Regions from separate parts of the Fructobacillus sp. ESL1129 genome, predicted to be linked through region 4. Evidence: riboswitches for the same ligand, from Rfam matches in the RefSeq annotation. Region 4 holds a riboswitch; each other region holds the start of a gene.
The links. Region 4 has a riboswitch for thiamine pyrophosphate ahead of thiW (energy coupling factor transporter S component ThiW). Riboswitches for the same ligand answer to the same signal wherever they lie in the genome.
Positions count from the first base shown of each region.

Region 1: linked by a shared signal. The riboswitch ahead of thiT (energy-coupled thiamine transporter ThiT) and the one ahead of thiW (energy coupling factor transporter S component ThiW) in region 4 are both predicted to bind thiamine pyrophosphate.
Region 2: linked by a shared signal. The riboswitch ahead of ACSYSL_RS01920 (TenA family protein) and the one ahead of thiW (energy coupling factor transporter S component ThiW) in region 4 are both predicted to bind thiamine pyrophosphate.
Region 3: linked by a shared signal. The riboswitch ahead of ACSYSL_RS01255 (ECF transporter S component) and the one ahead of thiW (energy coupling factor transporter S component ThiW) in region 4 are both predicted to bind thiamine pyrophosphate.

Region 1 covers NZ_CP196668.1:257,581-259,779, forward strand. Annotated here, with positions in the region: gene ACSYSL_RS01300 (ABC transporter permease) at 1-404, shown strand, start outside; gene ACSYSL_RS01305 (TetR/AcrR family transcriptional regulator) at 434-1,078, shown strand; TPP riboswitch at 1,173-1,271, shown strand; gene thiT (energy-coupled thiamine transporter ThiT) at 1,345-1,914, shown strand.
Region 2 covers NZ_CP196668.1:388,089-390,287, forward strand. Annotated here, with positions in the region: gene ACSYSL_RS01915 (cation:dicarboxylate symporter family transporter) at 1-624, shown strand, start outside; TPP riboswitch at 759-851, shown strand; gene ACSYSL_RS01920 (TenA family protein) at 935-1,636, shown strand; gene ACSYSL_RS01925 (5-formyltetrahydrofolate cyclo-ligase) at 1,688-2,199, opposite strand, start outside.
Region 3 covers NZ_CP196668.1:248,148-250,346, forward strand. Annotated here, with positions in the region: gene ACSYSL_RS01245 (MFS transporter) at 1-78, shown strand, start outside; gene ACSYSL_RS01250 (MarR family winged helix-turn-helix transcriptional regulator) at 115-552, opposite strand; TPP riboswitch at 695-783, shown strand; gene ACSYSL_RS01255 (ECF transporter S component) at 875-1,441, shown strand; gene ACSYSL_RS01260 (ATP-binding cassette domain-containing protein) at 1,452-2,199, shown strand, end outside.
Region 4 covers NZ_CP196668.1:1,284,862-1,287,060, forward strand. Annotated here, with positions in the region: gene ACSYSL_RS06395 (CPBP family glutamic-type intramembrane protease) at 1-144, opposite strand, end outside; gene ACSYSL_RS06400 (hypothetical protein) at 147-338, opposite strand; gene thiW (energy coupling factor transporter S component ThiW) at 482-985, opposite strand; TPP riboswitch at 1,111-1,214, opposite strand; gene ACSYSL_RS06410 (sugar transferase) at 1,237-2,199, opposite strand, start outside.

The sequences.
Region 1 (2,199 bases), 360 kb from region 4:
CCGTGATTGTATCCTTTACGATTACACTGCTTCACGTTGAGGTGCTTGGTTTTGTTTGGTTACTCTTCCTCATCAATGTCTTGTTAGCAATGGTTGCCTTGGCGCTGGGGCTCTTAGTTTCAACGCTGGCCGCGTCAGAGTTCCAGATGATTCAATTCATTCCAATCGTTGTTGTGCCACAAATGATTTTCTCAGGAATTATTCCGTTTGATTCCATGGCTTCCTGGGCACAAGCCATTGGCGATATTTTGCCAATGAAGTACGCAGCTGATGCAATGAACACTGTTGTTCTTCAGGGACAGGGTTTCTCAGCCATTTCTGGACAGATTGTCGCCTTGGTTATTTTCTTAGTCGTTTTGACGGCATTGAACATCTTTGGTCTGCGTCGTTATCGTAAGGTATAATGGATTCAGTCTGAAAAAGGGGTGGCAAAATGGATCAAATTGTTCAAGATTTTGTGAAGCTATCTGAAGAAAAAAAGGTGACCCCTTCTCAAAAGAAAGTTCTTCAAGCAGCCATTCAATTGTTTGCGAGCCAAGGGTACGCCAGTACATCGACTGCGGCCATCGCCAAGGAAGCTGGTGTTAGTCAGGCAGTCATCTTCAAGTACTTTAAAAATAAAGAGGGGTTGCTCGACCAGATTTTAAATTTGGCCATTGAAAATCTGTTGCCAAAGTATGGTGATGAATTTGTTGCAAAATTACAGGATGCAGCTGGGCACGAGTCATTTGAAGAATTTTTATCCTTTGTTTTGCATGACCGCTTTCGGTTCATGGATTCCAATCAAGATGTCTTGATTATCTTAGTTGCGCAATTAATGGTGGACGAGACTTTAATGAAAAAACTAGAAAATGCGTTGACGGATAAGTTTTGGTTCATTACTAAAATCATTGAGGAACTAGCTGGCCCGGATGCTAAATTATCAGGGCAGGATATCCTTCGCTTGGTTGCCTCACAGATGTTACTCATCTTTATTGAGGAGCAGCGCATGGGTCTACAGTTGTCGGGATCTGCTATTGAACAGCGACTGGAGCAAACACGTCAAATTATTTTAGCGGGAATTTATCAGATTAATTAGACGGAGTCGGTTGCAAAAGCAACCGACTTTTTTATTGTGTGATGGCTTGTCAAAAGCGCTTGGACCTGGTTATAATGGTGATAACAAATAAATAACGTCCGTTTAGGGGAGCTCTTTGGAGCTGAGAGTGCGCAAGCCGACCCTTCGAACCTGTTGTGTTAAGACACGCGTAGGGAAAACAGAAAAGATTAAGACAACCGTCCGTTCGCTTTTGCTGTTTCGGATGGTTGTTTTTTTGTGGACTGATGCACTAAGAGGAGAAAAAAATGCAGAACACGCAGTCGCAAAATTTACGTTTTATCACGGAATTGGCGCTTTTCATCGCCTTATCCGTTGTCTTGAGTTTCTGGTCAATTCGTCTTTGGGGTGAGGGTGGCTCCATTTCATTTCAAATGGTACCAACGATGATTATGGCGTATCGTTATGGCTATAAGGGTGGTTTAACAGTCGGAATTCTGTTTGGACTCATCAAGTTAATCTTAGGTGCCTATATTTTGACACCTTTTCAGGCGTTCCTGGATTACCCATTGGCTTTCGGGTTGGTCGGTTTCACAGCTGTGACTGTCCCAATGGTTAAGAAGGCCTTTGTGAACAAGGAAATGGGAAAGGGGACGCTCTGGTTGATTGCTGGGGTCTTCGTGGGATCTTTCCTGCGTTTCTTGTCCCATATGCTGTCAGCCGTCATTTTCTTTGGCCAATACGCACCAAAGGGCGAGGGTGTTTGGTTGTATTCCACTCTTTATAACGGATCGTACATGTTACCATCCTTTATTGCCTCAGCAGTTGTCTTGGTCATCATTGCCCGTGTTTATCCAAAGATGATTACGGTTGATTGAGCTTTCATGACTTTAGTAAGCACATTTTCATAAAAAGTCTTGACAAGGCAATCTCATTTTGTTTTAATGTGAGTATCAAATGAAACGAGAAAAATCATGAACAATTTTTTGACTCACAATTCAGCCGTCGTCGTCAGCGTCGTTATCCGTTAGGATAGGGTGCTGATTTTTGGCCTGCCTATCCGACATTAGGATGGGCAGCTGATTGAGTCATTGACGAAGCCAGTTGCTTAACGCAACTGGCTTTTTTGTTTGTTTTGATTAACGAGTTTCAAAAAAATGAGG
Region 2 (2,199 bases), 490 kb from region 4:
ACTAGCCTTGGTATTTTCATCATTACGGTTTACTTCGCCCTAGTCCTTGTTTTGGTTGTGCATACCGTGCTCCTCATCTTGAACCACATTAACCCAATCATTTACTATCAGAAAGTCTGGCCAGCACTAATTTTTGCCTTCACCTCACGTAGTTCGGCCGGCGTCCTCCCATTAAATATCGATATTCAAAAGAATCAACTCGGCGTGAATCCCGGCATTGCCGACTTTTCAGCCAGTTTCGGCTTGTCAATCGGTCAAAACGGTTGCGCTGGTATCTATCCAGCTATTCTGGCTGCCATTTCCGCCACCCTTTCTGGAACGAACATTCTCTCCCCACAATTTGTGATCACGTTGGTTGCTGTCGTAACCGTCGCCTCCTTTGGTGTTGCTGGTTCAGGGGGTGGTGCTACCTTCGCCAGTCTGATTGTCCTAGGAACACTGAATCTTCCTCTCAGCATCATGGCATTGGTCATCGCTGTTGATCCAATTGTCGACATGGGTCGGACCTTAGTGAACGTAAACGATAGCATCATCGCTGGTTTATTAACCGCCAAACACAACCACTTACTTGATACGAAAGTATTAGAAGAGGCCCAATCCAAGTCAACACTTATCATCGATTAATGTCACTGAAAAAAGCCACCGTCGTGGTGGTTTTTTTGTTATTGCAAAAAGTCTGTCTCAACCCTTCTAAAAAACAGTCGACAAAACCATCTTGAATATGCTATCTTAATGGAGTAGCAAAGCTACAAAATAAAAAATGTCCACTGGGGTGCCAATACGGCTGAGATGATACCCATTGAACCTGATTCTAGTTAATACTAGCGTAGGAACGTGGTCACTTGATCTTTTTTGAATGGATTCAGTGTCAGCACTTTCTGCCAAGCGTGGAAAGTGCTTTTTTGCGGCTACCCGTTGGACAGACGGAGGAAACATGAAATTTTCAGAACAACTACAGGCACAGGCCAAGCCGATTATGGATGCCATCAACAAGCATCCTTTCGTCGAAGGATTGGCTAAGGGCGACCTTCCAAAGGAAGCGTTGATTAGCTACGTCCAACAGGACTATCTCTTCTTAAAGAAGTTGCGCGAAGTTTGGGCTTCGGCCATTCGAATGAGCAAAACTGACGAACAAGTTCGCTTTTTCTGGGGAATTATTGAAGTCATTTTGGACGCCGAGTGTGATGCGTACGATACGTTCTGTGAGCAAGCGGGCGTCAAGATGGAAGACATGAAAAACGCCATCCCTTCTCCCAAAGCCTATTTGTATGAAGCCCATTTAGATCAAGCCGTTCTTTCAGGAAACATGTTCTACTTGTTGGCTGCCTTTGCCCCAACACCATGGACCTATCTTGAGTTTACGAGACACATTTTGGATTCAGATGCCGACATGACCGACAATCCATTCAAGCCTGTCTTGGACTTTTACCTGAATGAAGAAAACTATGCTGGTCCGACGTTCAAGTTTATCGATGAAATGGCTGAAACGGCAACTAAGGAAGAATTAGCCGAAGCTAGCCAATTCTTTTTGAAGACTTGCGAATTAGAGTGGCAATTCTGGGAACAGGCCTATTACCAACAAGACTGGCACTTCAAAGAAGTATTAGAGGCTAGTCGTCTAGAAATGACTAAATAACGAATTCAGTCAAAAAGAGCAGAAACATTGATATGTTTCTGCTCTTTTTGTCTACTTAATTAAATACTGGACTGCCTGATCATGCTGGTTAATCGGCCAAGTCAAGCCGCTTTGTTCCTCAAGAACTAATCCAACAGAAGCCCCCTCGTAATCAGATAGGAAGCAATCATAATAACCGCCACCGAAGCCTAACCGATGGTGGCTAACAATGTCAAAGGCCAGTGCCGGCACAATGACTAAATCCAGATTATCTTTAGCAATGGTCACTTCGCTAGCCGGTTCCCATAAGCCAAGCTTTCCTGATTGAACCAATGGCGTTTCCCTTGTCACTAAGCGAAATGACAAGACTCGGTTTGCTTCGACTTTGGCAAGGTAGACAAACTTTCCCTCTTGCCAAGCCCTCTGAATAATTGGTTCTGTTGCGACTTCAAAAGCCATGGCGTGCGTCAAAGCGACGTGGTGGGCCTGCTGCCAGAACGAACTGGCGAAGAGTTTTTGGTGCAGTTGCTTTTCTTCTGCCGCCTTTTTGTCAGGATGATCAGCTACCAGTTTTTTTAAACGGT
Region 3 (2,199 bases), 350 kb from region 4:
TTTGCAATTGTACTTTTGATTTTCTTGGTTTTCCAAGAACGTAGGGTACGAGCACTCGAAGCGTCGGTTAATCAATAAAAATAAAAAGGCTGAGCGAAAGGCTCAGCTTTTTTACTACAATCGATTTTTAACATCCTGCATTAATGCCCGACGATTGGGGTTTTGGTCTTTCCAATAGTCTTTTTCAAAGTCATGGAGAATTTGGAGAGCTTCTGCTAGTCGTTTTTGACCGTTTTGATTAATCGAGAGGGCTTTTGTTCGCAACTTCTTTTTACCAGGAAAACGATCAAGATAATCTGCCCGAGCTAATTTAGTAATGATGGCAGAGGCCGTCATGGGATCAATGTTGGCAGCCTTGGCAACCATAACCTGCGTCACTTCTTCTTCGTGATTATTGAGGTCCTGCAGGGCGGCTAATACCTGGACCTGTGGATGGGTGAGTCCGATGCGACGGAGTTGTCTTTTAATTTGACGAAACCAGTCCGTATAGAGGGCGAAGAAGACCTGAGAATTGGAGTTTTGAAATGATTGTAATTCATCGTTGAATGTCATTTTAGTAGCACCTTTAAAAGAATAAGTATGCTTATAATATAATGCTTTCCCTTTGACTTTTCAAGCCGTTATGAAAAAATATTTCGTTGGAAAACTTGTTAACGTGGTGGCTTCTTGGTATATTAAGTCTGTATTTAATTGCATACAAGAACTGGGGTACCTTTTTGGTTGAGATAAGACCCATTGAACCTGTTGGTTAATACCAGCGTAGGGAGTTCGCACAAGCTTTTTTGAGATCACTCGTGCTGGATTCCGTCCAGACGAGTGATTTTTTTATTGCATTGCGTTGTCAATGGTCCCCCTGATAAAAAAGGAGGAAAGCATGAAAAATACACAGTGGAAATTACGGGATGCCATCTTATTGGCTTTGATTGGGATTATTTTCTCGGTCATTTACTTTTTGATGGATCCGATGTATCAAATTATCTCCGGCGCATTAACGACCGTCGGCTTACAGGCCTTTGCTGGTGAACTAACCATCGGGGTTTGGATGATGGCTGGTCCCTTGGCGGCCTATGTTTTGAAAAAGCCGGGAACGGCTTTGTTAGCTGAAATGATTGGGGCGGCCGGAGAAATGTTCCTCGGTGGTTACTGGGGTGTTGCGACTTTGCTTGCTGGGTTGATCCAGGGAGCGGGTTCTGAACTTGGTTTCACCCTAACGGCCTATAAGAACTGGAAGCTTGGTCTCTGGTTGTCAACGCTGACGGGAACGGTTGTGACCTTTGGCTGGCAGTATCTTCAGTCAGGTTTCGGTAACTACCACTTCGGAATGCTGCTTTTGCTCTTTGCTGTTCGCTACCTCTCCATCTTCTTCTTTGCAGGTGTTTTGGTGAACTGGATTGAGAAGTTGTTGGATCGTTCAAAGTTTCTGCGTACGGATAACGATTAAGGGGAGAGTGATGACCCTAAAAGTTTCGGATGTTTGTTTTACTTACCGTAAAGAAACGCTTTTTTCAGACTTTTCGATTGAAATGGCTAGTGGGGACTTTATTTTATTGATGGGTCCATCTGGCTGCGGTAAGTCTACGTTGTTAAAAACGATGGCCGGACTGTACCCCCAGTATGGGGGTAAAATTACTGGTCAAGTCACCATCGATGGACAGGCGTTGACCGACATTCCTGCCAATAAGCGGGCCGGTTTGGTCGGACTATTGTTTCAAAACCCACGCGAGCAATTTGCGATGACAACGGTTGAAGAAGAGTTTATCTTCACCATGGAAAACCTGCAGCTGGCTCCTGATACGATGTCCAACAAGATTGATCGGGTACTGACTAAAGTAGGCCTGACTGGTTTTCGCAAACGATTGTTAAGTGAGTTATCAGGTGGTGAGCTTCAAAAAGTCGCGTTAGCGGAGGTCCTTTTAACAGGAGCAAAATACCTCCTGTTGGACGAGCCTTTTGCCGCCATTGATCCACAGGCAAGGGTGGAGCTTCAACAGCTACTGAAATCTTTGACTAACGAAGGCTATGCCATCTTTGTTTCTGATCATGACGATCATGGTTATTTGGATAAAATGACGGCTTTCTATCAATATCAAAAACAGCATTTTACCGAAGTTGCTCAGGCAGATTGGCCAAAGAAAGTGGCCAGTCAAGTTGTTGCCGTCCAAAAGGAAACACTGGGTCGACCAATTTTCCAGCTAAAAC
Region 4 (2,199 bases):
ACCCTTTTTTCTAAAAAGAAAACAGTAGACGGGTACAAAGATTAATAGGTCAATCATCTCTCTTTGAACGAAGTACATCAGAACCAGGAGTAGTAGCCATACATATGCAAATGGAAGGGCTTTTTTATTGTATTGAAACCACATTGTTAATCCCTTTCCTTACTTTCTTTATTTGAAGAACCGTAAATCACTAGGATGGCAGCAAAAAATGTGATGAGATCAATTGTGTATTGAACTGCCTGTGTGACTGGATGGAAATATAGCCACAATTTTAAAAGAAGTCCGAATATCGTTATGGTGCTCAGAATGTTGTAGTACTCATAGATTTTCTTTTTCATTTCTCTCTCCTTCATCAGGGGAACTACTTATCAGAATAACATAGATTTTTTGGAATCATGTTAAGAAAAATTTGAATCGTAGCTGCCAGCCAGGGAATGCTTCATTAAAAGGAAAAAGGTCGGAACAATTTGTTCCGACCTTTTTATGAATTAATTTTGGCTTTCATTCTGTCGATAAGGCCATTCTTTTTTGTTAATAGAATCGTAAGCAAACCGAGCAGGCTCCCAACCGCTGCTGATGGCAGGAAGAAAGGAATTAGTTGTGCCCAATTGCCTGCCTTCATGCCATAGAATGTCACCATGAATGGGTAAGAAAGTAACGCGCCCAAAATACCTGAGCCAACCATTTCACCAATGGCAAGTAAATAAACATTTTTTGTTTTTCGATAGAGATATCCAGCGAGTAGTGGGCCGATGATTCCACCGGTAATGGCCATGATGGTTCGACCAGACAGCATGCGTAAAGAGCCACATATAAGGGCAGCAGCCATCCCGTACCAAGGACCGAGCAGATAAACGGCCAAAACATTGACGAAGTGTTGGAAGGGGGCCATTGCTGGAAAGACGACGGCTGTGTTCAAAACATAGGCCAAAGCAGCAAGAATAGCGGTTGCCATCATTTTTTTTAGTGATGAACGTTTTTTCATGTTGTGATTCCTTTACTGTTCCAAATGAGTGATGTAAGAAGCTTTGAATATAGAAGGAATCATGCCGAAATAGCCCTCCTTTCTGGTCTTTTTATCCACAAAAAAGACGCCTGAAAAGGCGTCCATATCAACGTGGGAAATTCCTACGACGGCATGATCCGTATCAGGTCAATGGGTCGGTAATCGATTACCCTCTCAGCCCGTCACACGGACTCCCCAAAGATTATTTTAGCAGGAAAAAGAAGTGTTGACTATCTAAAATAATGTAGCACCTTTTCTAACACTGCCTTAGTAAAGTAGCCCTCACTGATGCGCTTTTGGAAGAGACGACTATTTTCTTGGAAAGTTAGGTAATCAGCTGGACGAACTGCTCCAACCAATTGAGTTAGATCTGAAAGATCGTCAATGGTCATACCAAGTTGGTTGGCCCTCACGATGTCGCCTAGGTAGGATTGTGACCAAGCAATCAGGGGTAATCCGGCTTTTAAATAAAGGGAGGCTTTGTGTGGCGCGTTGACTTTGGTGTAAGATTGAAAAAATTTATCCTCATAGTTTGAGTCCCAAAGAAGGCCGAAACCAGATGAAAAAGCCGTTGTGATTTCTTCGGGATCAAAGGAACCAACCCAGTTAATGCTTTTTGGTAGGACAAGGTCCTTCCACCGTTTGGGGCGAGAGCCGAAAAGATTCAGCTTGGGGCCTTGATAATGTTGGAGCCATGGGGCTTTTTGCCAAGTACCAGCGTAGTTAATTTCCTTTTTAAAAATTGGGTTCAGTGCTGGCGTTGGCCCTAAGTAGTCGAAGAGTTGAATGGTTTCCGTAGGTGTGGTCACTCCGTGTTGCTGCAAAGTCGAGGCCATTGGTTGACTGTGGGCGATAATCAGATCAGCACACTGTGCCAACTCCCATTCCCAGGCATGTTCACGGTTGACTCGTAAAGGTTCGAAGTCGTGGATGAGTAGCACGTACTTTGCCCCCCTTTGTTGAATGGCTCGTTGAAAGTCTTGTTCAAAAGCTTGCGACATATAGGTTGGAAATTGGTGAACAACAATATCATTTTTACCGACTTTGTCGAGAAAAGTATGGATTTTTTGGTGACGGATTTCAGCTGAGAAGCGGGCATCGTTATAGCGTTCGATGCTGAGCCGCTGCCAACCAACGGATTCCGCTATTTTGGCGATGTCTTCCTTGGCCTTCAAAGCGCCGGCTGGCATCCA